2 regions of the Streptomyces spororaveus genome follow, and region 2 is predicted to be linked to the other one. Evidence: riboswitches for the same ligand, from Rfam matches in the RefSeq annotation. Region 2 holds a riboswitch; the other holds the start of a gene.
The links. Region 2 has a riboswitch for glycine ahead of gcvP (aminomethyl-transferring glycine dehydrogenase). Riboswitches for the same ligand answer to the same signal wherever they lie in the genome.
Positions count from the first base shown of each region.

Region 1: another riboswitch for glycine. It lies ahead of gcvT (glycine cleavage system aminomethyltransferase GcvT); the one in region 2 lies ahead of gcvP (aminomethyl-transferring glycine dehydrogenase).

Region 1 is NZ_BNED01000005.1:2,912,684-2,928,047, reverse strand. It holds gene Sspor_RS15255 (polysaccharide deacetylase family protein) at 1-497, shown strand, start outside; gene Sspor_RS15250 (YncE family protein) at 494-1,681, shown strand; gene Sspor_RS41570 (tRNA-dependent cyclodipeptide synthase) at 1,787-2,131, opposite strand; gene Sspor_RS15240 (EF-hand domain-containing protein) at 2,388-2,600, shown strand; gene Sspor_RS15235 (PadR family transcriptional regulator) at 2,653-3,201, opposite strand; gene Sspor_RS15230 (flavodoxin family protein) at 3,332-4,045, shown strand; gene Sspor_RS15225 (dihydrofolate reductase family protein) at 4,071-4,715, shown strand; gene Sspor_RS15220 (AMIN-like domain-containing (lipo)protein) at 4,776-5,282, opposite strand; gene Sspor_RS15215 (L-serine ammonia-lyase) at 5,445-6,827, opposite strand; gene glyA (serine hydroxymethyltransferase) at 7,227-8,483, opposite strand; gene gcvH (glycine cleavage system protein GcvH) at 8,499-8,879, opposite strand; gene gcvT (glycine cleavage system aminomethyltransferase GcvT) at 8,985-10,100, opposite strand; glycine riboswitch at 10,276-10,379, opposite strand; gene Sspor_RS15195 (AAA family ATPase) at 10,586-11,242, shown strand; gene Sspor_RS15190 (enhanced serine sensitivity protein SseB) at 11,332-12,069, shown strand; gene Sspor_RS15185 (enhanced serine sensitivity protein SseB C-terminal domain-containing protein) at 12,165-12,905, shown strand; gene Sspor_RS15180 (ABC transporter permease) at 13,354-14,355, shown strand; gene Sspor_RS15175 (ABC transporter substrate-binding protein) at 14,436-15,364, shown strand, end outside.
Region 2 is NZ_BNED01000005.1:6,959,143-6,974,506, reverse strand. It holds gene gcvP (aminomethyl-transferring glycine dehydrogenase) at 1-2,586, opposite strand, end outside; glycine riboswitch at 2,782-2,880, opposite strand; gene Sspor_RS34075 (PRC-barrel domain-containing protein) at 2,994-3,359, shown strand; gene Sspor_RS34070 (DNA polymerase IV) at 3,518-4,969, opposite strand; gene Sspor_RS34065 (MerR family transcriptional regulator) at 5,013-5,651, opposite strand; gene Sspor_RS34060 (bifunctional nuclease family protein) at 5,832-6,305, opposite strand; gene ftsR (transcriptional regulator FtsR) at 6,357-7,121, opposite strand; gene Sspor_RS34050 (FHA domain-containing protein) at 7,141-8,088, opposite strand; gene Sspor_RS34045 (DUF881 domain-containing protein) at 8,174-9,082, opposite strand; gene Sspor_RS34040 (small basic family protein) at 9,088-9,420, opposite strand; gene Sspor_RS34035 (DUF881 domain-containing protein) at 9,417-10,325, opposite strand; gene Sspor_RS34030 (mannose-1-phosphate guanyltransferase) at 10,437-12,932, opposite strand; gene clsA (cardiolipin synthase ClsA) at 13,033-13,623, opposite strand; rRNA gene rrf (5S ribosomal RNA) at 13,760-13,876, opposite strand; rRNA gene Sspor_RS34015 (23S ribosomal RNA) at 13,955-15,364, opposite strand, start outside.

The sequences.
Region 1 (15,364 bases), 4.0 Mb from region 2:
AGAAGGGGGGCGCGCGGGTCACCGTCCTGGCGATCGGATCCTGGCTCGACGCCCACCCGGAGCTCGCCCGGCGCATCCTCGACGGCGGTCACGAGCTCGGCAACCACACCCAGCGCCACCTCGCGATCAACGACATGCCCGAGGCGGAGGCCTATGCCGAGATCACCGGCTGCGCCCAGCGGCTCAAGCGGCTCACCGGCTCCATCGGCACCTGGTTCCGGCCCTCCCAGACCCAGTACGCGACCCCCCTCGTCCGGAAACTGGCGCAGCGGGCGGGCTACCCGCACGTCCTCTCGTACGACGTGGACTCCCTCGACTTCACCTCGCCCGGTGCCGCGGCCGTCATCCGCACCGTCACCGGGACGATCCGGCCCGGATCGGTGGTGAGCCTGCACTTCGGCTACGCGGACACGGTCGACGCGATGCCTCCCCTCCTCGAAGAACTCGCGCGCCGCAAGCTGCGCGCGGTGACCACCACGGAGCTGCTGACCCCATGAAGACCACCCGCCTTCCCCGGAAGGCCACCGTGCTGCTGGCCGGTCTGGTCCTCGCCGCCCTGGCCGGCTGTGGATCGGCCGGCAAGGGACCCGCCGAGGCGCTCGGCACCAAGGGCCCGGCCAAGCCCGTCAAGGCCGCGCCGGCCCTCCCGCCCGGTCTGCCCGGCATGCCGCCCGTGCTCGATCCGAACGACGTCTACGCGGCGGACCGGCCGAACAGACTCTCCCCCGTGGTCAAGGACTTCCCCTCCCGTGTCTACGTGCCGAACACCAACTCCAACACGGTGTCCGTCATCGACCCGGCGACCTACAAGGTCATCGACACCATCCCGGTCGGGGTCCAGCCCCAGCACGTGGTCCCCTCCTGGGACCTGAAGACCCTGTGGGTCAACAACAACCGCGGCCACACCCTCACCCCGATCAACCCGGCCACCGGCGAGGCCGGCAAGCCCGTCGAGGTGCACGACCCGTACAACCTGTACTTCACGCCGAACGGCAAGTACGCCATCGTCATGGCCTCGATGGACAAAGAGCTGGTCTTCCGCGACGCGCACACCATGGACCGGGTCAAGACGGTGCCCGTGACCTGCTACGGCGTCAATCACGCGGACTTCTCCGCCGACGGCCGCTACTTCATCGTGAGCTGCGAGTTCTCCGGCGAGCTCCTCAAGGTCGACACCGAGCGCATGGAGGTGATCGGACAGCAGAAACTGCCGTTCGAGGGCGCGATGCCGCAGGACGTCAAGGTCTCCCCGGACGGCAAGACCTTCTACGTCGCGGACATGATGGCGCACGGCATGTGGGTGCTGAGCGGCGACAAGTTCGAGACCCCCAAGCTGCTGCCCACCGGCAAGGGCTGCCACGGCCTCTACGTGAGCCGCGACTCCAAGGAGATGTACGTCTCCAACCGGGGCGAGGGCACCATCTCGGTCTTCAACTTCCCCGAGAACAAGCTCACCAAGAAGTGGACGCTGCCGGACGGCGGCAGCCCCGACATGGGCGGGGTCTCCGCCGACGGCAAGGTGCTGTGGCTGTCGGGCCGCTACAACTCCGAGGTCTACGCGATCGACACGCAGACCGGCAGGCAGCTCGCCCGGATCCCGGTCGGCGGCGGACCGCACGGACTCGCCGTCTACCCGCAGCCCGGCCGCTACTCGCTCGGCCACACCGGCATCTTCCGCTAGGCCGGCCGGGCCGGCCGGGCTCGTCCCCGGCGGCCGTACGCAGCGGTGCCCCGGAAGCTCGCACAGCTCCCGGGGCACCGCAGTCCATGGGCCGCCCGCGGCCTGTCAGACGAAATTCCGGGCCGTTTCCTCACAGCCCTTGCGGAATTCTTCGCCGCTCTCCAGGAAATGCGGGACGCGTCGGTCCAGTGGTTGGCGGACGGGGTTCGGCCGGAATTCGGAAAGTACGCGCACGTGGATTCCGGCCCGGGGTCCTGATTCCTCCGCACGCGAAGTCGACCTGTGCGAACCGGTTCGCCGCGCATGGGCCGGGCCCGTGATGCGTTCGGCGCTGAAGTGGCCGTTTCCGGGACTCACGCCGATGGGCGCATGGTCGCCGTCTTCCCGGACATGTCGGCAGGTGCGGATGAAGGGCAGAACTCCGCATGATGCGTCAGCCGTGATCGTCATCTGATGGAGCGCCCTTGTTGCCGCTTGTCCCTGGGAGCCCTGCGCTCCTGGTGTGGCGGCAATGCCAGTACGTTATGCCGTGGTCCCGGAATGTGACAAGTGGAATCTTGCTCTGTTCCTCCGGAATCATCCATTCCGCGTTATGGGCCGGTCATTGAAATGGTTTCTGTCGCTCGAACGGGACCCGAGGCGGGGGCGGACCGGCGCGGCCGCTACCCTGAGCCGGTCAACAAGGCATCAAGAAGGAGTGGACCCAGTGGCGGACATCGAGAGCGCACGGACGACGTTCGGCAAGTTCGACGTGAACGGTGACGGCTTCGTCACGGCCGACGAGTTCAAGGCGGCCATGGCGGCCATGGGCGACCCGTTCGTCACCGGCCCCGTCGCGGACGCCGTGATCGCCTCCAAGGACGCGAACGGCGACGGCCTGCTGAGCTTCGACGAGTTCTGGGCCTCCCTGAACAAGTAGTCCCTCCGCTGCCGCCCCGCCCCGGACCGCCGGAGCGGGGCGGCAGCGTGCGTCAGGCCCCGGGCCCGGACATGTCCTCGACCTCGCCCAGGGCCTCCTCCAGCCAGTGCAGCCAGAAGGTCTCCAGGGCGATCCCGCCGTGCAGCACGAGCCGGCGCAGCCGGTCCTCCACGGCGTCCCGCCCCGGCGGGAAGTCCTTCTCCTCGATGGCCTCGTACTGCGCCAGCTGGCGCCGGTGCAGCTCCAGATGGCGCCGCAGCTCGGGACCGAGCCCCTGCGGCCCCACCACGCCCGCCGCACGGATCCGCAGCAGCAGCGGGTCGCGCATCGGCTTGGGGTCCTGGCTCTCCCCGACCCACCGGGCCAGCTCCGCGCCGCCGGCGGGCAGCACCTCGTACTCCTTCTTCTGCCCGCGTACGGGCACCTCGCTCGGCAGCTCCCGGATCAGCCCGGACTCCTCCAGCCGCCCCAGCTCGCGGTAGATCTGCTGGTGCGTCGCCGACCAGAAGTAGCCGATCGACTTGTCGAACCGCCGGGTCAGCTCCAGCCCGGACGAGGGCTTCTCCAGCAGGGCGGTGAGGATGGCGTGCGGCAGCGACATGGCGCCATCCTAGGTTTCCGGCGACGACGGCCCCGACGCCGCCCGCGCCCGCGCCCGAGCCCGTGCGCGGCCGTCCCCGGACGGGCGCGGCCCGGTGGCGGCGCCGACCCGCCGTGGCGAGGCTGGGGGCGTGGCTGCCGCATGGGACTACTCGGACCTGACCGCCCTCTACGTGAACTGCACGCTCAAACGCTCACCCGAGACCAGCAACACCGAGGGCCTGATCGACAAGAGCCGCCGGGTCATGGAGTCGGCCGGCACCCGGACCTCCCTCATCCGCGCCGTCGACCACGACATCGCGACCGGGGTCTGGCCCGACATGACCGAGCACGGCTGGGAGAGCGACCAGTGGCCGGTCCTCTACAGCCGGATCATGGACGCCGACATCCTCGTCCTGTGCGGACCGATCTGGCTCGGCGACAACAGCTCCGTGATGAAGCAGGTCATCGAGCGGCTCTACGCCTGCTCCTCGCTGCTGAACGAGCGGGGCCAGTACGCCTACTACGGGCGGGTCGGCGGCGCGCTGATCACCGGTAACGAGGACGGCGTCAAGCACTGCGCCATGAACGTCCTCTACAGCCTCCAGCACCTCGGCTACGCGATCCCGCCGCAGGCCGACGCGGGCTGGATCGGCGAGGCCGGGCCCGGACCCTCCTACCTGGACCCCGGATCGGGCGGCCCCGAGAACGACTTCACCAACCGCAACACCGCCTTCATGTCCTGGAACCTCATGCACCTGGCCGCCCTGCTCAAGCGCTCGGGCGGCATCCCGCCGCACGGCAACCAGCGCTCGCAGTGGGACGCGGGCTGCCGCTCCGACTTCCCCAACCCCGAGCACCGCTGAGCCGACGCCCGACCGGAGGAAGCCCGTGGAGCAGCTGCTGAGGGTCCAGAACTTCACCGTCTCGAGTGACGGGTTCGGCGCCGGTGAGCATCAGAGCCTGGAGCGGCCGTTCGGCGACGCCGATCCCGGCGAGCTGTTCGCCTGGGCCGGAGCCACCGCGAGCTGGCCCCACCGCACCGACCCCGGAGGGAGCCGGGGCCTCGACGACTACTTCACCCGGGACTTCCCGCACAACATCGGGGCCGAGATCATGGGCCGCAACAAGTTCGGGCCCCAGCGCGGGCCCTGGGCCGACCACGACTGGCGCGGCTGGTGGGGGGACGAGCCTCCCTTCCACACCCCCGTCTTCGTGATGACCCACCACACGCGTCCCTCGTTCACGCTGTCCGACACCACGTTCCACTTCGTCGACGCCGACGCGGCCACGGTGCTCGGCGCGGCGCGGGAGGCGGCCGGGGGCAAGGACGTCCGGCTCGGCGGCGGCGCCACCACCATCCGCGAGTTCCTCGACGCCGACCTCGTCGACACCCTCCACGTGGCCGTCTCGCCCGTGGAGTTCGGCTCCGGGGTGAGGCTCTGGGAATCCCCCGACGAGCTGCGCGACCGGTTCCACGTCGATGTCGTGCCCAGCGCGAGCGGGGTGACGCACCACCTGTTCTGGCGCAGGTGACAGCGGACCGACAACGGGCCCGGGGCGTGTGAGCCCCGGGCCCGTCCGTCCGGCACGGGTTCAGTGCGCGATGTCCACGACGAACCGTTCCGGAGAGTGCAGGGGGAACGCGCGGTAGTACGGCAGGGTGTCGAAGGCGGCGCCGAAGGTCACGTACCCCTCGTAGTCGCCGGTCAGGGCGATGCCCTTGAGCTTGCCGAGATCGGTCTTCTGCAGCTTGGGTCCCCGGTAGACGCTCCGGCCCGCGTCGTCGTGTGCGGCGGCGGGGTGGAGACGGATCTCCAGGAAGTGCTTCCCGGGCAGCGGTACGGGCTTTCCGGACCCGTCGTACACCAGCTGCGGGACCGGAGTGACGGTGACCGCGGGGGCGGAGCCCTGGAGGTCGATGACGATGCGGTCGTACGTGGGGTGCCCGGCCCAGCGGGCGTTGACGACGAGCGGGGTCTGGGCCTGGGTCCTGGTGGTGGTGAGGGTGGAGGCCGAGGCAGGTGCGGCGAAGGAGAGGCAGGCGGCGAGCAGGGCGCCGGTCGCCAGGGCCACGGACTGCCGGATACGGACGTGGATCATGACGTCCCCTCGTTTCTCGGGAGACGGGGACTGGTGGCACAGCGTAGGACGCCCCGGGGGATCGCACGGTTCCGGTTCCGCTCGGGTCCTCTTTCCGGTGTCCGTGGACACGAGAGGGGCCCGGCGCACGCGCCGGGCCCCTCTCGTGTCACGCGGTGCGCGTCAGCACTCGATGACGTTGACCGCGAGACCGCCGCGGGCGGTCTCCTTGTACTTGACCTTCATGTCGGCACCGGTCTCCTTCATGGTCTTGATGACCTTGTCGAGGGAGACCTTGTGGCTGCCGTCGCCGCGCATCGCCATCCGTGCCGCGGTGACGGCCTTGACCGCCGCCATGCCGTTGCGCTCGATGCAGGGGATCTGCACGAGGCCGCCGACCGGGTCGCAGGTCAGGCCGAGGTTGTGCTCCATGCCGATCTCGGCCGCGTTCTCGACCTGCTCCGGGGTGCCGCCGAGGACCTCGGCGAGGGCGCCGGCCGCCATCGAGCAGGCGGAGCCCACCTCGCCCTGGCAGCCGACCTCGGCGCCGGAGATCGAGGCGTTCTCCTTGAAGAGCATGCCGATCGCGCCCGCGGCGAGCAGGAAGCGGACCACGCCGTCCTCGTCCGCGCCCGGCACGAAGTTCATGTAGTAGTGGAGCACGGCGGGCAGGACGCCCGCGGCACCGTTCGTCGGCGCGGTCACCACGCGGCCGCCGGCCGCGTTCTCCTCGTTGACCGCCATCGCGTAGATCGTCGCCCACTCGCTGCGGTGCAGCATCGGGTCGCCCTCGGTGCGCAGCTGGCGCGCCGTGGAGGCGGCCCGGCGCTTGACCCGCAGGCCGCCGGGGAGGATGCCCTCGCGGGACATGCCGCGCGAGACGCAGGACTGCATGACACGCCAGATCTCCAGGAGGCCGTCGCGGATCTCCTCCTCCGTGCGCCAGGCCTTCTCGTTCTCCAGCATCAGGGAGGAGATCGACAGGCCGGTCTCGTTCGCGAGGCGCAGCATCTCGTCGCCGGAGCGGAAGGGGTACTTCAGCACCGTGTCGTCGAGCTTGATCCGGTCCTCGCCGACCGCGTCCTCGTCCACGACGAAACCGCCGCCGACCGAGTAGTAGGTCTTCTCCAGGAGCGGGGTGCCGGCACTGTCGTACGCGAAGAGCGTCATGCCGTTCGCGTGGTACGGCAGGGAGCGGCGGCGGTGCAGGATCAGCTGGTTCGGCTCGTCGAAGGCGATCTCGTGCACATCGCCTATCTCCGCGCCCAGCAGCCGCAGCCGGCCGCTCCTGCGGATCCGCTCGACCTCGTCGTCGGCGGTCTCGACGTTCACGGTGCGGGGGGAGTGGCCCTCCAGGCCGAGCAGCACCGCCTTGGGGGTGCCGTGCCCGTGGCCGGTCGCGCCGAGGGACCCGAAGAGCTCGGCCCGGACGGACGTGGTCTGGGCCAGCACGCCGTCCTTCTTCAGCCGCGTCACGAACATGCGCGCGGCCCGCATCGGACCGACCGTGTGGGAGGAGGAGGGACCGATACCGATGGAGAAGAGATCGAAGACGGAGATGGCCACGGTGGCGGACTCCCTTGTCTGCTCGTGGGGTGGGAGGGGGCAGGAGAGGAGAAGTGGATTATTCGGATTTTGTCCGGCAGACGAGCTTAACGCGGCGAGGTGAACGTTCCGGCAGCCGGACGAGGTGGGAAGGATGACGCGGACGGGTCGGCCGGGTGTCGGCCCATGGCCCCGGGCCCCGTGCTCAGGGGGCGGCGTGGCCGACCGGACGGTGCGGGGCGCGGCGTGCGGGCCGCGGGCGCCGGGAGGCGGCAGGAGGGCCGGGGCGGGGCGGGCGCCCACCGCGACCGGTACGGGTGGTACGGGCCGTGCGGATGGTGTCGGACCCCGGTCACGGGAAGGGCCCGGCCTGTGCGGTAACAAGGCCGGGCCCATCCGTGGCCGTGGGCCGGACGCCGGTTAGAGCGTCGGGTACAGCGGGAACTTCGCGGCGAGCGCGGAGACGCGAGCCTTGAGGGCCTCGCTGTTGTACGCGGGCTTCAGCGCCTGCGCGATGATCTCGGCGACCTCCGTGAAGGCCTCGGCGTCGAAACCGCGCGTGGCCAGGGCCGGCGTACCGATCCGCAGACCCGAGGTGACCATCGGCGGCCGCGGGTCGTTCGGGATGGCGTTGCGGTTGACCGTGATACCGACCTCGTGGAGGCGGTCCTCGGCCTGCTGGCCGTCCAGCTCGGAGTTGCGCAGGTCGACCAGGACCAGGTGCACGTCGGTGCCACCGGTGAGGACGTCCACGCCCACGGCCTTGACGTCGTCCTGGACCAGACGGGCGGCGAGGATCTTCGCGCCCTCCAGGGTGCGCTCCTGGCGCTCCTTGAACTCGGGCGAGGCCGCCACCTTGAAGGAGACCGCCTTGGCCGCGATCACGTGCTCCAGCGGGCCGCCCTGCTGACCCGGGAAGACCGCGGAGTTGATCTTCTTGGCCAGCTCCTGCGTCGACAGGATGACACCGCCGCGCGGACCGCCGAGGGTCTTGTGCGTGGTGGTGGTCACGACGTGGGCGTGCGGCACCGGGTTCGGGTGCAGACCCGCGGCGACCAGGCCGGCGAAGTGCGCCATGTCGACCATCAGGTACGCGCCGACCTCGTCCGCGATGCGGCGGAAGGCGGCGAAGTCCAGCTGGCGCGGGTAGGCGGACCAGCCGGCGACGATCAGCTGCGGCTTGGACTCCTTGGCGAGGCGCTCGACCTCGGCCATGTCCACCTCGCCGGTCTCGTCGACGTGGTACGGGACCACGTTGTAGAGCTTGCCGGAGAAGTTGATCTTCATGCCGTGGGTCAGGTGACCGCCGTGGGCCAGGTTCAGGCCCATGATCGTGTCGCCCGGCTTCAGCAGCGCGAACATCGCGGCGGCGTTGGCCTGCGCACCGGAGTGCGGCTGGACGTTCGCGGCCTCGGCGCCGAACAGCGCCTTGATGCGGTCGATCGCGATCTGCTCGACGACGTCGACGTGCTCGCAGCCACCGTAGTAACGGCGGCCCGGGTAGCCCTCGGCGTACTTGTTGGTGAGGACCGAGCCCTGGGCCTCCATGACGGCGACCGGAGCGAAGTTCTCCGACGCGATCATTTCCAGGGTGGACTGCTGGCGCAGGAGCTCGGCGTCGACGGCTGCGGCGACGTCGGGGTCGAGCTCGTGGAGAGGGGTGTTCAGTACGGACATCAGGATCCCCTGGGGTCAGTTACCGGCGGTGAGCTTGGTGTACTCCTCGGCGGAGAGCACGTCCTTGGGCTCCTCCGAGATGCGCACCTTGAACAGCCAGCCGCCCTCGAACGGGGCGGTGTTCACGAGCGCCGGGTCGTCCACGACGTCCTGGTTGGCCTCGACGATCTCGCCGGAGACCGGGGAGTAGAGGTCGGAGACCGACTTGGTCGACTCCAGCTCGCCACAGGTCTCGCCCTCGGTGACGGTGTCGCCGACCGCGGGGAGCTGGGCGTAGACGACGTCACCGAGCGCGTTGGCCGCGAACTCCGTGATGCCGACCGTCGCGACGCCGTCCACGACGTCGGACAGCCACTCGTGCTCCTTGGTGTAACGCAGATTCTCGGGGGTGCTCATGACCTGATTCTCCTGGATGCGGGGGAGTGGATACGAACTGCGGTCTTGGGTACTGAGACGGCGCGCCGCACCGGTACCGGGACGGCGGACGTCGTGCGCGGAGGGCTACTTCTGCCGCTTGTAGAACGGCAGCGCCACGACCTCGTACGGCTCATGCGTACCGCGAATGTCGACGCCGACGCCGGAGGCGCCGGGCGCGGCGTGCTCCGCGTCCACGTACGCCATCGCGATCGGCTTGCCCAGCGTCGGCGACGGGGCGCCCGAGGTGACCTCGCCGACGACCTCTCCGCCGAACGTGACGGGGAAGCCGGCGCGCGGGACGCGGCGGCCCTCGGCGATCAGGCCGACCAGCTTGCGCGGCGCCTTGGTCGCGGCCTTCTCGGCGGCGGCCTCCAGCGCGGCGCGGCCCACGAAGTCGCCCTCCTTCTCGAACTTCACGACCCGGCCCAGACCCGCGTCGAACGGGGTGAGGGCGGTGGTCAGCTCGTGCCCGTACAGCGGCATGCCCGCTTCCAGGCGCAGGGTGTCGCGGCAGGACAGGCCGGCCGGGACCAGGCCGACGCCCTCGCCCGCCTTGGTCAGCGCCTGCCACAGCGCCACGGCGTGCTCGGGGGCGACGAACAGCTCGAAGCCGTCCTCGCCCGTGTAGCCGGTGCGCGCGATGAGCGCGGGCACGCCCGCGACGGTGCCCGGCAGGCCGGCGTAGTACTTCAGGCCGTCCAGGTCGGCGTCGGTCAGGGACGCCAGGATGCCGGGGGACTCCGGGCCCTGCACCGCGAGCAGAGCGTACGCGTCGCGGTCGTCGCGGACCTCGGTGTCGAAGCCGGCGGCGCGCTCCGTCAGCGCGTCCAGCACGACCTGGGCGTTGGAGGCGTTGGCGACGACCATGTACTCGGTCTCGCCGAGGCGGTAGACGATCAGGTCGTCGACGATCCCGCCGTCCTCCTGGCAGATGTGCGTGTAGCGGGCGCGGCCGACACCGACGGTGGAGATGTTGCCGACCAGCGCGTAGTCCAGGGCCTTGACGGCCTCCGGGCCGGTCAGCGTGATCTCGCCCATGTGGGACAGGTCGAAGAGACCGGCCCTGGTGCGTACGGCGTTGTGCTCGTCGCGCTCACTGGCGTACCGCAGCGGCATGTCCCAGCCCGCGAAATCGGTCATGGTCGCACCGAGCGAGCGGTGCAGCGCATCGAGGGCGGTCAGGCGGGGGGCAGTGCTCATGGGTGTGGCTCCCGGGTCCCAGGGCATCGACATGACATGACGAGGACGTTCCTCCCCATCTGTCATCGGAACCTGAGAGGTTCGCCGAGAGTTCCGCCGATCCAGCGATCGCCGGGTCTTCTCATCGACTTGCACCTTGGGTGGAGCTGCGCAGCAGCTCGCTTTTCAGATCTGCCTCATCCACGCGGTACGGGGCCTGAGAGATTCAAGGGAGGTTCTTGCTCCTTCGGCGCCCGCGCACGGCCTTGCGGCGTGCCGGGACTCTCCCGCGCGGATTCAAGCGGCCGGTATGCAGTTGGTCCAGATGGCGCACATCATTGCACGCCATGCCCGAGATCGGGCGGCGGGGTCCGAAAGTTCGTACGGCTCTCCGAAGGGCCGGACCGGAACCGGGACCGCCGGATTACCGTCTCTTTACACTCAGTGGGCAAGGGTCCCGGTGACCCGATTCGGGGGAGGCGAACACTGTGCGGAGATTCGGAGTGGTGACGACGACGGGAACCGTGGAGGCGGTGCCGGCGCAGCGCGGCGCGCGCGGGCGCGGCAGGGCGGCCGACGCCGGCCTCGGCCTCGTACGTGACCTGCGCGGACCGGCCGTGCGCGCCCCGCACCGGCTCGGCTTCGCCGCCGGGGACATCGTCGTGGTGTCCGGTCTGCCCGGCGGTGGCAAGAGCACGCTGATCAAGCGGGCGGCCGCCGAGGCCGGGGCCGTCGACTCCCAGGACACCCGTGAGCGCTGGGAGCGCACCATGCCCGCGGCGCTGCCGTACGCGGTGTACCGGCCGCTGGTGCGCGCCGCGCACTACTGGGGGCTGTGGCGGATCCTGCGCTCCGGGGCCTCTGTGGTCGTCCACGACTGCGGTACGCAGTCCTGGGTACGCGGCCTGCTCGCCGCCGCCGCGCGCCGCCGGGGCCGGTCCCTGCACCTGCTCCTGCTGGACAGCAGCCCCGAGGAGGCCCTCTCCGGCCAGACGGCGCGCGGCCGCCGGGTCTCCGCCTACGCCTTCGCCCGCCACCGCGGCGCGGTGACCCGCCTGCTCCGCGAGGCCGAAGCGGGCCGGCCGCCCGCGGGCTGCGCCTCCGCGACCCTGCTCGACCGCCGCTCGGCCGCGGCCGTGACCAGGATCCACTTCCACGGCTGAGTCCCGGGGCGCAACCCCGGCAGCGGCGCCCGGCCGGGGGCGGATAGCCTCGGCACGACACACCGCGGAACCGACGGAGGCAAGGGCAGATGCAGGGCAGCGGCTGGCCGGGGAATGAGCTGGAGCAGGTGCTCGGGGCGGCGCTCGGGCAGCCGGACGCCGGGGGGCGGATCCTGGAGGTCCTCGGGCGCAGCCAGGTGTGGGTGCCGCTGCCGGGCGGGGCCGCACCGGCCACGACGGCCGGCCTCGACCTTCCCACCATGGACATCGGCGGGGCGGCGTACGTCCCCGTGTACAGCTCCGAGGCCCAGTTCCTCGCCTGCGTCGGCCCCGGCATGGACTTCACGGTGGCCCCCGCCGTCGAGTTCGCCCGCGGCCTGCCCCCGCAGCTCGGCATCGCCCTCAATCCCGAGGGCGCCGTCGGCGTACCGCTCCCGCCGCCCGCCGTCGCGGAGCTCTGCCGCAGCGGGCGGACCGCGCTCGACGGCCCGGCCACCGGCGGCCGGGTCCGGCTCTACGAGCCCGACTGGCAGGACGACCCGGTGGATTTCCTGGCGGCCGCCACCGAGGAGTTCCGGGCCACCGGGGTGGTCGCCGCCGCGCACCGCTGCCTCGCCAGCGTCGAGGGCGGGGCGCCCCAGCTGTTCGTCGGTGTCCGCCTGGTGGGATGGGAACCCGAGATGCAGAGCGCCCCGATGGAGGCCCTCGGACGGGCCCTGACGCGCGTCCCGCCGCCGTGGCCCGTGCAGTTGATCCTGCTCGACGCCGTCCAGGACCCGGTCACGGACTGGATTCGTGAGCGCGTACGCCCCTTCTACCTGTCGTAGGGCCGCTTAAGCTGGTGACATCTCCTGGCCCGCACGCGCGACTGCCGGTTCGGAGGACAGGCATGGAGCGACGGGCGGACGAAGAGGGGTTCCGGGTGAGTGCGTCAGGCACGGCCGCGGCCGGGCAGGTCGAGCACATGATGCGCCAGGTGACTCCCGGGCGCTACGAGAGTTACGAGTCACTCCTGCACGCCCTCGCCGAGGGCAGGCTGTGGATGCTGCTCTGGCAGGGGCAGCCGGGCTCCCCGGACGCCCAGTACGGCGGTATGGAGGTCGAGAGCCTCGGCTACGCGCCCTGCGTCACCTCCCCCCAGGAGCTGGCCGCCAGCGGCTGGAACCGGGGCTACGAGGTGGTCACCGGGCGCGACATCGCCCGCGCGCTGTACCCGGACCGCTGGGGCCTGTGGCTCAACCCGCACGCCCAGGGCGGCGGCCTCGGCGTGCCCTGGGCCGACCTGCGCCGGATCGCCACCGGCCTGGACCGGATGCCGGCCGGCCCGCTGCGCCTGTCCGAGCCCGCGATCGAGCTCCCGCAGTTCTACGGGCTGCTGACCCAGCACGCCCACCGCACACCGGCCGTGCGGTCGCTGCGCCGCGCGTGGGTGCAGCCCGCGCTCGGCTCCCCGTACCTCGCGGTCGGGCTCGACCTGTACGACGCCTCCGCGCCCGCTCTGGAATCCGTACGGGAGATGATGCGGCAGTCGGTCGGGGTGGTCCCCGAGGGCGTCCCGGTGTGCACGGTCGCACTCGGCGACGAGCACGACCCCGTCGCCATGTGGCTGCGCGCGCAGACCCGGCCCTTCTACGACCGCGAGGGCCAGGCGCCGGCGTACTGACGCGATATCCGGATACCGAGACATCCTTCTCGAAGGCCGCACCGATCCCATCGGTGCGGCCTTCGGCATATCCGGTGAATCCGCCCAGGATCCATGCCCGAATGGGCAGTTGGGCCGGATGTCCGTTCCGTGCAGAACGGGAGGTGTTTCACCGCTCAACAGATCCCGGGGTTCGGATAACGGAAGGTGTAGGCCTAGATCACGGTTGCGCATCACATCACCGGGGGGTCTGGCGGGCGCTCGAGAGGGCGTTGAAGACTCCACCCCACCGAAGGCCGGGCAACCGGGCCCACCGCAAGGAACAGCTCGTCAGGCTGACTTCGGACTCGCCGTACACCCAAGCCGACGCAGCCGCCGGCACCGCACCACCAGTGCCACCGATGTGAACCAAGCCGCTACGGCGGCGGCCAGGGCCGGCGACCGTCGGCCGAGAGGGGTCCCCACCACGATGACGGCTTCACCCACAGCGCCCAGTGAGCCGGTGCTCACGCAGCCCGACGGGACATCCGGCGGGGCGACGCAGAAGCGGATCGAGGGACGTTCGCTCGGCCGTATCGCGTGGATCAGACTCAAGCGCGACAAAGTGGCGATGGCCGGCGGCCTGGTCGTGCTGCTGCTGATCGTGCTGGCGATGCTCTCGCAGCCGATCCAGTGGATGTTCGGACTGGACCCGGACGCCCTGCACCAGGACCTCATCGACCCCTCCCTGGCCACCCCCGTCGGCTCCTTCGGCGGCATCAGCTGGGAGCATCCGCTGGGCGTGGAGCCGAAGTTCGGCCGCGACATCGCCACCCGCATCCTCGAAGGCTCCTGGGTCTCCCTGCTGGTCGCCTTCGGATCGACCGTGGTCTCGGTGTTCATCGGTTCCGTACTGGGCGTCATCGCCGGGTACTACGGGGGCTGGGCCGACACGGTGATCAGCCGCATGATGGACACCTTCCTCGCCTTCCCGCTGCTGCTCTTCGCGATCTCCATCTCGGCCGCCCTCCAGGGCGGGGCCTTCGGCCTCGAAGGACTTCCGCTGCACATCAGCGTCCTGATCTTCGTGATCGGCTTCTTCAGCTGGCCCTACATCGGACGCATCGTGCGCGGCCAGACCCTCTCGCTGCGCGAGCGGGAGTTCGTCGACGCCGCCCGCAGCCTGGGAGCCCGCGGCCCCTTCATCGTCTTCCGTGAGCTGCTGCCGAACCTGATGGCGCCGATCCTCGTCTACTCGACGCTGCTCATCCCCACCAACATCCTCTTCGAGGCCTCCCTGAGCTTCCTCGGCGTGGGCATCCAGCCGCCGCAGGCCTCATGGGGCGGGATGCTCAGCTCCGCCGTGGCCTACTACAAGGTCGACCCGATGTTCATGGTCGTCCCGGGCATGGCGATCTTCGTCACCGTGCTCGCCTTCAACCTCCTCGGCGACGGTCTGCGCGACGCCCTGGACCCCAAGAGCTCGCGCTGACCCACCCGTTCCTCGGGCACACCCGGCCGAGGCTCCGCCAGTACGCACCATCACTCCGAATCAGGGGGCATCACTCCGCCATGAGAAGCAGGTCGAGAACAGCCGCGGTGCTCGCCGCCGCCATCACCGTCGCCCTCACCGCCTCCGCCTGCAGCGGTGGTGACAAGACCGGCGGCGACGACAAGTCGGCAGGTGCCAACGCCGCCGTCAAGGCCGTGGTCAACGCCTCGGACAAGAAGGGCGGGACGCTCGTCTACGAGGCGTCCGACACCCCTGACTCCTTCGACCCCGGCAACACGTACTACGGCTTCGTCTTCAACTTCAGCCGCCTGTACGCCCGTCCGCTGACCACCTTCGCGCCCGCCCCGGGCGCCGAGGGCAACAAGGTGGTCCCGGACCTTGCCGAGTCCCTCGGTACGCCGAGCGACGGCGGTGCGACCTGGACGTACAAGCTGCGCAAGGGCGTGAAGTACAGCGACGGCTCGCTCGTCACCTCCAAGGACGTCAAGTACGCGGTCGAGCGCAGCAACTTCGCGCGTGACGTGAACTCCAACGGCCCGAACTACCTCGCGCAGTACCTCAAGAACAACGAGACCCCGTACGAGGGCCCGTACAAGGACAAGTCCGACACGGGACTGCAGTCCATCGAGACCCCCGACGACCAGACGATCGTCTTCAAGCTGAAGCAGCCCTTCGCCGAGTTCGACTACCTGCTGGCCAACCCGCAGTCGGCCCCCGTGCCGAAGGCCAAGGACAACGGCGCGGACTATGTGAAGAACATCGTCTCCTCGGGCTCGTACATGTTCGAGAGCTACGAGCACGACAAGCAGGCCGTCCTGGTCCGCAACCCCAACTGGGACGCCTCCACGGACCCGCTGCGCAAGCAGCTCCCCGAGAAGATCATCGTCAAGCTGAAGGTCAACCAGGAGACGATCGACTCCAACCTGAAGGCCGGCAACACCCACATCGACATCGTGGGCAACGGTGTGGCCCAGCAGACCCAGACCGA
Region 2 (15,364 bases):
CTCCGTCGGCTCGATCATCAGCGTGCCGGCGACCGGGAAGGACATGGTCGGCGCGTGGAAGCCGTAGTCGATCAGTCGCTTGGCGATGTCGTCCACGCTCACGCCCGTGGCCTTCGACAGCGGGCGCAGGTCGATGATGCACTCGTGCGCGACCAGGTTGCCCGGGCCGGTGTAGAGCACCGGGTAGTGCGGCTCCAGGCGCTTGGCGATGTAGTTGGCGCCGAGCACGGCCACCTGGGTGGCGCGCTTGAGGCCCTCGCCGCCCATCAGGCGCACGTACGACCACGAGATCGGCAGGATGCCCGCCGAGCCCCACGGGGCGGCCGAGATCGGGCCGACGCCCGTCTCCGGGCCCGCGGTGGGCTGGAGCGGGTGGTTGGGCAGGTACGGGGCCAGGTGGGCCCGGACACCGACCGGGCCGACGCCCGGGCCGCCGCCGCCGTGCGGGATGCAGAAGGTCTTGTGCAGGTTCAGGTGCGAGACGTCGCCGCCGAAGTGACCCGGCTTGGCCAGGCCCACCAGGGCGTTCAGGTTGGCACCGTCGACGTAGACCTGGCCGCCCGCCTCGTGCACCTGGGCGCAGATGTCGGCGACGTGCTCCTCGAACACACCGTGCGTCGAGGGGTACGTGATCATCAGCACGGCGAGCTCGTCGCGGTGCTGCTCGATCTTGGCGCGCAGGTCGGCCGCGTCCACCTCGCCGTCGTCGGCGGTCTTGACGACGACGACCTTCATCCCGGCCATCACGGCGCTGGCGGCGTTGGTGCCGTGCGCCGAGGACGGGATCAGGCAGATGGTGCGCTGCTCGTCGCCGTTCGCGCGGTGGTAGGCACGGACGGCCAGCAGGCCCGCGAGCTCACCCTGGGAGCCGGCGTTCGGCTGGATGGAGACCTTGTCGTAGCCGGTCACCTCGCAGAGACGTTCCTCCAGCTCGGTGATGAGCGTGAGGTAGCCCTCGGCCTGCTCCACCGGCGCGAAGGGGTGCAGCTGACCGAACTCGGGCCAGGTCACCGGCTCCATCTCGGTGGTCGCGTTGAGCTTCATGGTGCAGGAGCCCAGCGGGATCATGCCGCGGTCCAGCGCGTAGTCCTTGTCCGAGAGCTTGCGCAGGTAGCGCAGCATCGCGGTCTCGGAGCGGTGCTGGTGGAAGACCGGGTGCGTCAGGTACGCGTCCGAGCGCAGCAGGCCCTCGGGCAGGGTGTCGGCCGTGTCCGCGTCCAGCGCCTCGATGTCCGCGGTGACGCCGAAGGCGGCCCAGACGGCCTCGATGTCGGCGCGCAGGGTGGTCTCGTCGCAGGCGACGGAGACCAGGTCGGCGTCGGCCTGGAACAGGTTGACGCCGCCCTCGCGGGCTGCGGCGACGACCTCGGCCGCACGGCCCGGGACGCGGGCGGTGATGGTGTCGAAGTACGAGCCGTGCACGATCTCGACCCCGCCGGCCTTCAGACCCGCGGCGAGCAGGGTGGCGTAGCGGTGGGTGCGGCTCGCGATCGTCCGCAGGCCGTCCGGGCCGTGGTAGACGGCGTACATGCCGGCCATGACGGCGAGCAGCACCTGCGCGGTACAGATGTTGCTGGTGGCCTTCTCACGGCGGATGTGCTGCTCACGGGTCTGCAGCGCCAGGCGGTACGCCTTGTTGCCGTCCGCGTCCACGGAGACGCCGACGAGGCGGCCGGGCAGCGAGCGGGCGTGCTTGTCCTGGACGGCCATGTAGCCGGCGTGCGGTCCGCCGAAGCCCATCGGGACACCGAAGCGCTGGGTGGTGCCGACGGCGATGTCCGCGCCGAGCGCGCCCGGGGAGGTCAGCAGGGTCAGCGCGAGCAGGTCGGCGGAGACGGCGACGATGGCGCCGAGCTCGTGCGCCTGGTCGATGACCGGCTTGATGTCCCGGACGGCACCGGAGGCACCCGGGTACTGGACCAGGACGCCGTAGATGCCGCGCTCGGCGACCTCGGCCGGGATACCGGCGGACAGGTCCGCGACGACGACCTCGATGCCGATCGGCTCGGCGCGGGTCTCGATGACGGCGATGGTCTGCGGCAGCGCGTCGGCGTCCACCAGGAAGATGTTGCCCTTGGCCCTGCCCACGCGGCGGGCCAGGGTCATGGCCTCGGCGGCCGCGGTGCCCTCGTCGAGCAGCGAGGCGCCCGAGGTCGGCAGGCCGGTCAGCTCGGCGACGACGGTCTGGAAGTTCAGGAGCGCTTCGAGGCGGCCCTGGGAGATCTCCGGCTGGTAGGGCGTGTACGCCGTGTACCAGGCCGGGTTCTCCATGACGTTGCGGAGGATCACCGGCGGCGTGAAGGTCCCGTAGTAGCCGAGACCGATCATCGGCGAGAGGACCTGGTTGCGGTCGGCGAGCGAGCGCAGCTCGGCCAGCACCTCGGCCTCGGTGCGCGCCTCGGGCAGGTCGAGCGCCTCGGCGGTCTTGATCACATCCGGTACCGCGGCAGCGGTCAGTTCGTCCAGGGAGCCGTAGCCCACCTGGGCGAGCATCTTCGCCTGCGCCTCGGCATCCGGGCCGATGTGGCGCTGTTCGAAGGGGATGCCTCGCTCCAGCTGGGAGAGCGGAATGCGGTTGGCGGTCATGTACGGAGGCCTCCTGGTCGTATGACCTGCGAGGGGCACCACGGCGCTGGCACCCGGACGGCCTCCCCCTCTGTCATCTGCACCTGAGAGTTTCACCGGAGTCACGGGGGTCGCCCGAGAGGTCCGGCTTTCACCGTCGGTGAGGAGGGGGACCGGCACTGCGCGCCCGGTACCCGCCCTGCTTTCCAGAGTGGCCTCGTCCGTGCGGTACGTATGCCTGAGAGATTCCGGGGAGGATTTGCTCCTTCGGCGCCTCCGTCTCGTTCACTCGGAGGACTCTCCCGCACAGGGTCGACAGCCGTTCACCAGCGTACCAGCGAGGATCTGGACCCTCCCCCGAGTGGCCTCCGCTGCGGATATGCACTTCTGTAGTCATTACGGAGCAGTTGCGACCTTTTGGAGGGACCGTGCAGACCGACATCGATCCGCGCAGCCTGATCGGCCGCAAGGCGTTCGACCGCAATGGCACCAAGATCGGCACGATCGACGAGGTCTACCTCGACGATGCCACGGGCGTGCCGGAGTGGGCCGCGGTCCGGACGGGGCTCTTCAGCCGGGACGCCTTCGTCCCGCTGGAGCCGAGCGAGCTGGTGGGCGACACCCTCCGGGTGCCCTTCGAACGCGCGCTGATCAGGGACGCCCCGGACTTCGGCGTCGGGCGCCACCTCTCCCCCGAGCAGGAGCTGCAGCTCTACCACCACTACGGGCTGGACACGACCCTCCCCGCGGACTTCAACCGCGATTTCGGCCGCCTGGCGGGTGACGAGAGCTAGGGGGTGTCTTGTCGATCAGGGTGGATCAGGGAGCGGTGGCCGGTGCCGTGCATGGCAAGGCGGACGAGGGAGGCGACGCGGAGCGTCGCCGACCGAGGACAACGCGGCGAGGCGCGGCACCGGCCACCGCGAGCCCGCCCTGATCGGCAAGACACCCGCTAGGGGGTGTCCCCCACCAGTGGGAGCGGATCGGACGGCTCCAGCTCGGGGTCGTCCACCCGGAAGGTCCGCACCCGGCCGGGCTCCGATCCGGGCTGCTCGAACCGCACGGTCACCCGCCCGACGCCACTGCCCTGCACCCATCCGGGCCCGTACACGGAATGCCGCACGTCGCTCCCGGCCGTCCAGCGGCGTTCAGGGGCCGGTTCGGGCGCCCCTGGCGGCCCGGCCGCCTCCTGGGCCCCCTCGGTCTCCGCCGGGGCGGCAACGGCCGCCGCCTGCCCTCCGACCCCGCCCGCTCCGTCAGCCCCGCCCGCTCCTTCCGCTCCGTCCGATCCTTCCGCTCCGTCCGATCCTTCCGCCACGTCCGGCTCAGCGGCGAGCGACTGTGCGAACAGGTCCTCCTGCGTGTAGTCCGCCAGGCCGCTCACCCCCACGCCCAGCAGCCGCACCCCACCCGTGGTGTCCACGCCCTCCAGCAGCCGTGCCGCCGCCTCCCGCACGACCGCCGGGTCGTCCGTGGGCCCGCGCAGGGTCTCGGACCGGGTCAGCGTGGAGAAGTCGTACCGCCGCACCTTGAGCACGATCGTGCGCCCCGAGTGCCCCGAGCCCCGCAGCCGCTGCACACACCGGTCGGCGAGCCGCTGCACCTCCCCGCGGATCCGTACCCGGTCGTGCAGGTCCACGTCGAAGGTGTCCTCGACCGACACCGACTTGGCGTCGCGCTCCGCGACCACCGGCCGGTCGTCCAGCCCGAGCGCCATCCGGTACAGCCCGGCACCGGCCGAGCGGCCGACCATCCGGACCAGCTCGTCCTCCCCGGCCTCCGCCAGCTCCCCCACCGTGGTGATCCCGGCCCGGCGCAAGTGCTCGCCCGTGGCCGGCCCCACCCCGGGCAGGGTCCGCACCGACATCGGCGCGAGCAGCTCGCGCTCCGTCCCCGGCTCGATCAGCAGCAGCCCGGCGGGCTTGGCCTCCTCCGACGCCACTTTGGCCAGCATCTTCGACCCGGCCAGCCCCACCGACCCGCTGAGCCCCGTCACGGCCCTGATGTCGGCCCGCAGCCGCTCCCCCGTCTCCCGCGCGCTGCGCGAGTCGAAGGCCACCCCGCCCGCCTCCAGGTCCACGAAGGCCTCGTCCAGGCTCAGGGGCTCCACCAGGGGCGACAGTTCCCGCAGCATGGCCATCACCACGTCGCTGACCTGCCGGTAGAGGCTGAAGCGGGGAATCAGGTACGCGCCGTTCGGGCAGAGCCGCCGTGCCTGCCCCATCGGCATCGCGGAATGCACGCCGAACCGCCTGGCCTCGTACGAGGCGGTGGCGACGACCCCACGGGGCCCGAGGCCGCCGACGATGACGGCCTTGCCCCGCAGGCTCGGCTTCGACGCCTGCTCCACGGAGGCGTAGAAGGCGTCCATGTCCAGGTGCAGGATGGTCGGCGCGGCTCTCACAGCCCGATGCTGCCCTACGCCACTGACAACGCCGGGGCTCGGGTCAGACGGCCCGGTTGCGGCGGGCGGCGAGCTCGTCGGTCGGGTTGTGCCGGACGAGGGTCTCGCCGGTGTCCACGCGCTCCCCGTGCAGCTGCGACAGCGCGCTCTCCACGTCGCGCCACACCACGCCCACGGCGATGCCGAAAACGCCCTGACCGCCCTGGAGCAGGCTCACGACCTGGTCCGGCGAGGTGCACTCGTACACGGTGGCGCCGTCGCTCATCAGCGTCATCCGTTCGAGGTCCGCGAGGTCCCGGTCGTGCAGGTGCTGCACCGCCGTGCGGATGTTCTGCAGCGCCACCCCGGTGTCCAGGAAGCGCTTGACGATCTTGAGGACCATGACGTCGCGGAAGCTGTACAGCCGCTGCGTCCCCGCCGCGTGGGCGGCCCGCACGCTGGGCTCCACCAGCCCGGTCCGGGCCCAGTAGTCGAGCTGCCGGTAGGTGATGCCGGCCGCGGCGCACGCGGTAGGCCCGCGGTAGCCGATCTGCTCGGGCTCCGGGTCACCGCTCACCGGTCCGACGTGCGTCGACTCCGGCTGACGGCGCGCGGCACCGACCGCCCCGCCGTGCAACGGGTACGGCCCAGCCTCACTCCGTGCGGGGGTGCCCCCGGTCGTACCGTCGCCCGTGATCCTCACGCCGACCCTCCGTCCTTGACCTGCCCACCTCGAAGGTAGGCAGTCACCAGGGGTGCGTCAACGATCGCCACACTCGGCACGCCGAGTGATAATCACCCTGAGAGTGGTTTCCCGTATCCCTTTGCGGGGAAAGGCTAATCGAATGGGCGGAGGATCCCCGAGGACGACGCGGCCGACACCTCACTGCGGGCCGGTACCGAAGTCCTCCGGCGAGATCTGGTCGAGGAACTCGCGGAACTTCTCCACCTCGTCCTCCTGCTCGTCCGGAATGGCGATTCCGGCGTCGTCCAGCACGCCGTCACTGCCGTAGATCGGCGTCCCCGTCCGCAGGGCGAGAGCTATGGCGTCCGAAGGCCGCGCACTCACCTCGACCCCGCTGGCGAAGACGAGCTCCGCGTAGAAGACACCCTCCCGCAGATCCGTGATGCGGACCTCGGTGAGCTCCTCGCCGACCGCCTCCAGCACGTCCTTGAACAGGTCGTGCGTCAGCGGTCGGGCAGGGGCCATCCCCTGCTGCGCGAAGGCAATGGCGGTCGCCTCCCCTGGACCGATCCAGATGGGGAGGTACCGGTCGCCTCCCACTTCACGCAGGAGCACGATCGGTTGGTTGGAGGGCATTTCCACCCGGACACCCACAACGTCGAGCTCGTTCACACAGCAACCCTAGGACCTGCTCGGCAGGTTTGGGTAGTCGGGCCCCTCACCTCAGGGCAGCCGAACCCCGAGAGCGGTCTGTACGAGCGCCTCGTGGAGCCGTACGGAAAGCCCCGCGAGCTCCTTCAGGGTGGCCTCCGCATGAGCCCGGGTCTGCGGGTTGCGATGCCGGCGCAGCGGTGCCACGACCTGCTCCACCAGCCCCGCCTCGCGGTCCGCGGCGGCCTTCATGGCACGCAGGTGCCGCGGCTCCAGCCCGAAGCGGCCCAGATCGGCCACCAGGCGGGCGACCGTGACCGCCTCGGCGTCGAACCCGCCGTCCGGGCCCTCGGCGAGCAGCCCGTACGACTCCCACTCGACCAGCTGCACCTCGTCCACCCCGGCGGCAGCGAGCAGCTCCGCCCGGCCGACCCGGGCCGCGGTGGCCCGTTCCCGCCCGACTTCGCCGTAGACGGCCGCCGGTCCGGCGGGATCGGTGGAGTCCCCGTGCGCGGTGGGCGCCGGGATGCGGATCTGCTCCCCGCGTGCGAGCGCGTCGAGCTGCTCTCGGATGACCTTCAGCGGCAGGTAGTGGTCGCGCTGAAGACGCAGGATGCGAGCGAGCCGTTCCACGTCCTCGGTGCTGAACTTGCGGTATCCCGAAGGCGTGCGCCGGGGCTCGACGAGCCCTTCCGCCTCCAGGAAGCGGATCTTCGAGATGGTGACGTCGGGGAACTCGTCACGCAGCGTGGTGAGCACCGTGCCGATGCTCACCAGCCGCCCGGCCGGGCCGGCGGTGCCGCTTCGCGGGGCACCGCCGGTCGGGGTACGCAGCATGGAACCTTCCCTAAAAGGGTCAGATGCCCCGCAGGCTCGCGTAGAAGACCAGCCGGTACTTGCCGATCTGCACCTCGTCGCCGTTCTGCAGGGCGACGGAGTCGATCGGCTCACGGTTCACGTACGTGCCGTTGAGGCTGCCGACATCGCCGACGGTGAAGCCGCCGTCCTGGCTCCTGCGGAACTCGACATGGCGCCGGGAGACGGTGACGTCGTCCAGGAAGATGTCGCTCTGCGGGTGGCGGCCGGCCGTGGTCAGCTCACCGTCCAGCAGGAAACGGCTCCCGGAGTTGGGGCCTCGTCGCACGATGAGCAGAGCGGAACCGGGGGGCAGCGCTTCCACCGCGGCCTGGGCCTCGGGGGACAGCGAGGAGGACGACACGTGCGGCTGTCCCGACACCTCGGCCTCGTAGGCCTCAAGGCCCGAGATCGAGATCGTGGACGTGGTCTCCGAGGCACGCTCCGGCGTCAGACCCGCCCGCAGCGGCGCGCCGCAGTTCGAGCAGAACCGACTGGCCGCATCGCTGCGGTGTCCGCACCTGCTGCAAATCTGCTCGGCCGACATGGACGGCTCCTCGCGCCGCGGCTGCCCCGCGGATGCATTGGTGGCATACGGGTCGGGGGCAAACCCTCCACCCGCACTTGAGGTTGATGGTTCACCGAAACCTATGCGGCCGGTACCAGCAGGGTCAACAGCCGACGCGCCGGTCCCACCCGGAACATCGCCCGCGCCGGCGACCTCGTCGCGGAAGAGCGGCCGGTCGCCCTGCCCTTCCACGTCCCCGTGCCCGGCGCGGTGCCGTGCCGCGCCGCCTTCCTCGCGGTTCTTCTTGCCGAACAACTTCTCAAACAACTTCACGGGCGATTCCCCTTGACCGAAATAGACCCGCCCGTGGGGCAGGACGAACTCCGAATGCAGACACCTGCCGACCCGGACATTCTCACAACGTCCGTAACCACCAGACAGTTTCCACCACGCACCGCGACTTCGGTGCGCCGACCCCCCGCAGGCATCCGCCCGCGTGGACCGCACCACTCTTCACTCCGATTCATCACGATGACGACCGAGCGTAGTCAGGCTGCTTCGCTGCCCGCAAGGCATCCACAACGATCTTCGCCGACCGTGTGACGGCGACGGTGGCCTGCTCCTTCTCCAGCGTCTGGACGACACCGCCGGGGATGTTCAGCGCGGGCTCCAGATCCTGTGGCTTGCCGATCACCCTGAACTCATAGGGTTGTGTGATCTTCTTACCGTCGATGGCGACCCCGCCGTCCTCGTCCGAGAAGTACGAGCCCGCCACGATGCGCACCCCGTTGATCTGGATCGCCTCGGCCCCGGCCGCCCGCAACTCCTGAAGGGTGTCCAGCAGCTGGTCGGACTGCACCTGACCCGTGGGATCCGTGATCCTCAGTGTGATGCCCGGCCCCTGGGCTGCCACCGTACCGGCCAGGATGCCCAGTTGGCGTTCCTTCTCGACGGTCTGCTTGCGGGCCTCCTCGGCCTGGTTGGAGCTGTTCTCCAACTCCTTGCGCTGGTCCTCCAGGCGCTGCTTCTCGTCCTCCAGGCGCTTGGTCCGCCCGTCGAGCTCGTCGAGGATCCGTACGAGGTCCTCCTGGCGGGCCCCGCGCAGCGCGCTGGAGTCGCTGTTGGACCGCACCTGGATCGCCAGACCCAGCCCCAGAACGAACAGCAGCAGCGCCACGATCAGTTGGGCCCGGCTCACCCGCGGGGGCCACAGCCCGGCCGCGAGCCGCTGCCGACCGGTCTCCTCGGGCTGCCCCGGCACCTCCTCGGACGGCTCCGCGGGCTCCGGCGCCGGCGGCCGCTGCGCGGGCTCGGCCGGCGGTACGGGCTCGGCGGACCGCGGGGGCTGCGCGGGCTCCGGGGAGCGCGGCGCCTCCGGGGGCTCCGGCGGCCGTGCCGCGCCCTCCGGCTCCTCGGGGCTGTCGTTCGCACTCATCGGCCTCACGCCCGGAACACGTGCCGGCGGATGGCCGCGGCGTTGGAGAAGATGCGGATGCCGAGGACCACGACCACACCCGTGGACAGCTGCGAGCCGACCCCGAGCTTGTCACCGAGGAAGACGATCAGCGCGGCCACGACCACGTTCGACAGGAACGACACCACGAAGACCTTGTCCACGAAGATGCCGTCCAGCATCGCGCGGAGGCCGCCGAAGACCGCGTCCAGCGCCGCCACCACGGCGATCGGCAGATATGGCTCCACCACGGCCGGCACTTCGGGCCGGACCAGAAGTCCGGCCACCACTCCGGCCAAGAGGCCCAGTACCGCGATCACGATGCACCCTTCTGCTGCTCTGCCGGTGTAGCTGTACGTACGGTCAGGCTCGACGCGGCCGGCAACCGCAGGTCGTCCGCCGGGGACAGGCCGTAACGGATCCCGTAGCTCTCCTGCAGCACGTGCAGGTACTGTCCGTCGGCCGAGTCCTGGAAGGCCGTGCCGAGCCGCTTCTTGTCCCCCACCGCCAGCACTTCGTACGGCGGCACCAGCGGCCTGTTGTCGACCAGTATCGCGTCACCCGCGGCTCTGATCGCCGACAGTTCGGTCAGCCGCTGCCCGTTGATGGAGATGGCCTCCGCACCCGACTGCCAGAGCCCGTTGACGATCTTCTGCATGTCACGGTCGCGGAGCCGGCCGGTGTCCGAGAAGCCCGAGCTCTCGCGCGGTTTGCCACCGCCGCCCGTCGAACTGCCCTTCGCGTCGTCCACCGTCAGCTTGATCCCCGGCCCCCGGACCTCCGTGGCACCCGCCAGGAGGGCCACGAGCTCGCCCTGACCCCCGCCGGGCTGCTTCAGCGCCGCACGCTGGCGGGCCGCGACATCGGTCCTGAGGCGGTCGATGTCACGCTCCAGGCCGTGCGCGCGGTCGTCCGCCCGCTCCACCCGGTCGATCAGTTCCTGACGCTCCTTGGCCAGCACCGGCGCGGCCACCCGCGCCTCGGCCGCACCGAGCGTGACGACCATGGCGGTGACGACGAGGCCGGCGGCGAGCCCCAGCTTGGCCTTGAGGGTGCGCGGCAGGCCCGCCGTGCCCTCCGCCTCGCGCCGGGCAGCGGCCTCCGCGTAGCCCTCGTCGAGACTGTGGTCCATCACGTGCGTCAGCAGCGACATGGAAGCGTCCGGGCGCGCGGGCACAGGAGACGCCGGCGTCCGGTTGTGGGGCGGCTGCGACATGCCGCACATCGTCGCATGTCGGCGGCGCAGTCACCGAATGCGTCCATCCGGTGGGCCGGGCCGGCACTCCCCGCACCCGGCCCACCGGACTTCCGGCCTACGTCGTCGCAGGCCCGGGACTCACTGCCCGGCGCCCTCCACCACGCCCGCCCACTCGTCGAGCAGGGCCTGCGCGGTGGCGTCGTCGGGGCCCTCGGCCCACAGGTGGGTGACCGCTTCCGCCGGATCCGGCAGGACCAGCGCCCACCGTCCGTCGGCCTCGACCACCCGTACCCCGTCGGTCGTGTCGACCTGCCGGTCGCCGGCCACCTCCACGACCCGCCGCATGACGAGCCCCTTCACGGCCCACGGCGTCGAAACGTCCCGCCTGAGGACATGGGCCCGCGGGATCCGGGCGTCGATCTGGCTCAGCGTGAGCTGGGTACGCGCCACCAGCCCGAGCAGCTGCACGAAGGCGGCCGAACCGTCGAAGACGCTGCTGAACTCCGGAACGATGAAGCCGCCCTGGCCGTCTCCGCCGAAGATGGTGTTCTCCGCCCGCCCCACCCGGGTCAGGTCGTCGGGCGAGGTCGTCGTCCACTCGACCTGCGTACCGTGGTACGCCGCCACCTGCTCGGCCACCCGCGTCGTGGTCACCGGCAGCGCGACCTTGCCGCTGCGCTTCTCCGCGGCCACCAGGTCGAGCATCACCAGCAGTGCCCGGTCGTCCTCGATGATCCGGCCGCGCTCGTCGACCAGGGAGATCCGCTCGCCCACGGGGTCGAACCGCACCCCGAAGGCCGCTCGCGCCGAGGCCACCATCTCCCCCAGCCGCACCAGCCCGGCCCGCCGGGACTCCCGGGACTCCGTCGGGCGGGACTCGTCGAGCCCCGGATTGATCGTCAGTGCGTCCACACCGAGCCGGCCGAGCAGGCTGGGCAGAACCAGGCCGGCGCTTCCGTTCGAGGCGTCCACGACCACCTTGAGCCCGGCGTCGCCGATGCCGGTGGTGTCCACCCGCCGCAGCAGCGAGCCGGTGTAGGCGTCGAAGACACTGCCCGGGAACTGCAGGTCGCCGATCTCACCGGGGAACGCCCGCCGGTACTCCTGGCGCGCGTACACCCGGTCCAGCTTGCGCTGCCCCTGCAGGGAGAGGTCCGCTCCCCGCTCGTCCAGGAACATGATGTCCACGGAGTCCGGCACGCCCGGCGACGTCCGCAGGACGATCCCGCCCGCGCTGCCGCGCGCGGTCTGCTGCCGTGCCACCGGCAGCGGTACGTTCTCCAGGTCCCGTACGTTGATGGCGCTGGCCTGGAGCGCGGAGATCACGGCCCGCTTGAGCGCCCTGGCGCCTCGCGAGTGGTCACGGGCCGTGGTGACGGTCGCCCCCTTCTTCAGGGTCGTGGCGTACGCGCCGGCGAGCCGGACCACCACCTCGGGAGTGATCTCCACGTTCAGGATCCCGGAGACCCCGCGCGCGCCGAACAGATGCGCCTGGCCGCGGGACTCCCAGATCACCGATGTGTTGACGAAGGCGCCGGCCTCGATGGTCTTGAACGGGTAGACCCGCACGTTCCCCTGGACGATCGATTCCTCACCGACGAGGCACTCGTCGCCGATGACGGCGCCGTCCTCGATTCGCGCGGCCCGCATGATGTCGGTGTTCTTGCCGATGACACAGCCGCGGAGGTTGCTGTGCGGCCCGATGTACACGTTGTCGTGGACGACGGCCCGGTGCAGGAAGGCCCCGCTCTTGACGACGACGTTCGACCCGATGACCGTGTGCTCCCGGATCTCCGCCCCGGCTTCGACCTTGGCGTAGTCCCCGATGTACAGCGGCCCGCGCAGCACCGCGTCCGGGCTCACCTCGGCACCTTCGGCGATCCACACCCCGGGCGAGATCTCGAAGCCGTCCATCTCGATCTGGACCTTGCCCTCAAGCACGTCGGCCTGGGCCTTGACGTAGCTCTCGTGCGTGCCGACGTCCTCCCAGTAGCCCTCGGCCACGTAGCCGAAGATCGGCTTGCCTTCCTTCATCAGCTGAGGGAAGACGTCGCCGGACCAGTCGACGGATACATCCGGGGCCACGTAGTCGAAGACCTCCGGCTCCATGACGTAGATGCCGGTGTTGACGGTGTCCGAGAACACCTGTCCCCAGGTCGGCTTCTCCAGGAACCGCTCGACCTTGCCCTCCTCGTCCACGATCGTGATGCCGAATTCCAGCGGGTTCGGCACCCGTGTCAGGCACACCGTGACGAGCGCGCCCTTCTCCTTGTGGAAGCGGATCAGATCGGTGAGGTCGAAGTCGGTGAGCGCATCGCCGGAAATGACGACGAAGGCGTCGTCCTTGAGAGCCTCCTCGGCATTCTTCACACTGCCGGCGGTCCCGAGTGGCTTCTCCTCGTGGGCATAGGTGAGCTCCATTCCGAGCTCTTCGCCATCCCCGAAATAGTTCTTGACGAGTGACGCCAGGAACTGCACGGTGACCACGGTCTCACTGAGTCCATGCCGCTTGAGCAGCCTGAGTACGTGCTCCATGATCGGCCGGTTGGCCACCGGCAGGAGCGGCTTGGGCATGCTCGAAGTCATGGGGCGAAGACGCGTGCCTTCGCCACCGGCCATCACGACGGCCTTCATGTCGGAAGAGTCCTCCTTGGGAGACGACAGTCGTGCCGACCCTCACCCGTCTCGGGCGGTGACTCCGCAACTCCTCCGTGTCATCCGGCGCCGGACGGGCTCAATCGGCCGTGGAGTCGGCCTTCACCAGACGGCGGACCTGAACCACGTAAAGGATTCCTGCCCACCAGTAGAGGGTTGTACCCCATACGGCGAACGCCCATCCGAAAACTGCGGCCAACCAGGCCAACCAGCCGCTTCCATCACTGAGCAGCAGCAAGGGAAACGCGTACATGAGGTTGAAGGTGGCGGCCTTGCCGAGGAAGTTGACCTGCGGCGGCGGATAGCCGTGACGACGCAGGATCCACACCATGACCAGCAACATCAGCTCGCGCGCGAGCAACGCTCCGGTGAGCCACAGCGGCAGAATCTCGCGATAAGTCAGACCGAAGAGTGTCGACAGGATGTAGAGCCGGTCCGCGGCGGGATCGAGCAGCCGGCCGAGCTTGCTGATCTGATTCCAGCGCCGTGCGAGCTTCCCGTCGAGGTAGTCACTGATCCCGCTGAGCATGAGGACGGCAAGGGCCCACCCGTCGTACTCAGCGAGGATCAGCCACAAGAACAGGGGCACGCCGGCCAGGCGAGCCATGCTCAGGATGTTGGGAATGGTGAAAATTCGGTCAGTCTGAACCCGAGTCTCCTGGACCTCCACCCGGGGGCCTCCACTGTGACTGTAGAAATTGGTCGTTCGATGCCCCCTGACCCTACAGGAGACCGCACACGTGTCCCGAACGCAGAAAAGCCCCGCACCGAACCCGAAGGTTTGGTGCGGGGCTTCCGCAATGATTGTTCGGCGGCGTCCTACTCTCCCACAGGGTCCCCCCTGCAGTACCATCGGCGCTGAAAGGCTTAGCTTCCGGGTTCGGAATGTAACCGGGCGTTTCCCTAACGCTATGACCACCGAAACACTATGAAATTTGAACACGCTGGCATGGACACAGCTGTTCGTTATTTCAGAACTAACACAGTGGACGCGAGCAACTGAGGACAAGCCCTCGGCCTATTAGTACCAGTCAGCTTCACCCGTTACCGGGCTTCCACATCTGGCCTATCAACCCAGTCGTCTACTGGGAGCCTTACCCTCTCAAGGAGGTGGGAATACTCATCTTGAAGCAGGCTTCCCGCTTAGATGCTTTCAGCGGTTATCCCTCCCGAACGTAGCCAACCAGCCATGCCCTTGGCAGGACAACTGGCACACCAGAGGTTCGTCCGTCCCGGTCCTCTCGTACTAGGGACAGCCCTTCTCAATATTCCTACGCGCACAGCGGATAGGGACCGAACTGTCTCACGACGTTCTAAACCCAGCTCGCGTACCGCTTTAATGGGCGAACAGCCCAACCCTTGGGACCGACTCCAGCCCCAGGATGCGACGAGCCGACATCGAGGTGCCAAACCATCCCGTCGATATGGACTCTTGGGGAAGATCAGCCTGTTATCCCCGGGGTACCTTTTATCCGTTGAGCGACGGCGCTTCCACAAGCCACCGCCGGATCACTAGTCCCGACTTTCGTCCCTGCTCGACCCGTCGGTCTCACAGTCAAGCTCCCTTGTGCACTTACACTCAACACCTGATTGCCAACCAGGCTGAGGGAACCTTTGGGCGCCTCCGTTACCCTTTGGGAGGCAACCGCCCCAGTTAAACTACCCATCAGACACTGTCCCTGATCCGGATCACGGACCGAGGTTAGACATCCAGCACGACCAGAGTGGTATTTCAACGGCGACTCCACAACCACTGGCGTGGCTGCTTCAAAGTCTCCCACCTATCCTACACAAGCCGAACCGAACACCAATATCAAACTGTAGTAAAGGTCCCGGGGTCTTTCCGTCCTGCTGCGCGAAACGAGCATCTTTACTCGTAGTGCAATTTCACCGGGCCTATGGTTGAGACAGTCGAGAAGTCGTTACGCCATTCGTGCAGGTCGGAACTTACCCGACAAGGAATTTCGCTACCTTAGGATGGTTATAGTTACCACCGCCGTTTACTGGCGCTTAAGTTCTCAGCTTCGCAACCCCGAAAGGTCACTAACCGGTCCCCTTAACGTTCCAGCACCGGGCAGGCGTCAGTCCGTATACATCGCCTTACGGCTTCGCACGGACCTGTGTTTTTAGTAAACAGTCGCTTCTCGCTGGTCTCTGCGGCCACCCCCAGCTCACGGAGCAAGTCCGATCACCAGTGATGGCCCCCCTTCTCCCGAAGTTACGGGGGCATTTTGCCGAGTTCCTTAACCATAGTTCACCCGAACGCCTCGGTATTCTCTACCTGACCACCTGAGTCGGTTTAGGGTACGGGCCGCCATGAAACTCGCTAGAGGCTTTTCTCGACAGCATAGGATCATCCACTTCACCACAATCGGCTCGGCATCAGGTCTCAGCCTTAATGAGGGACGGAT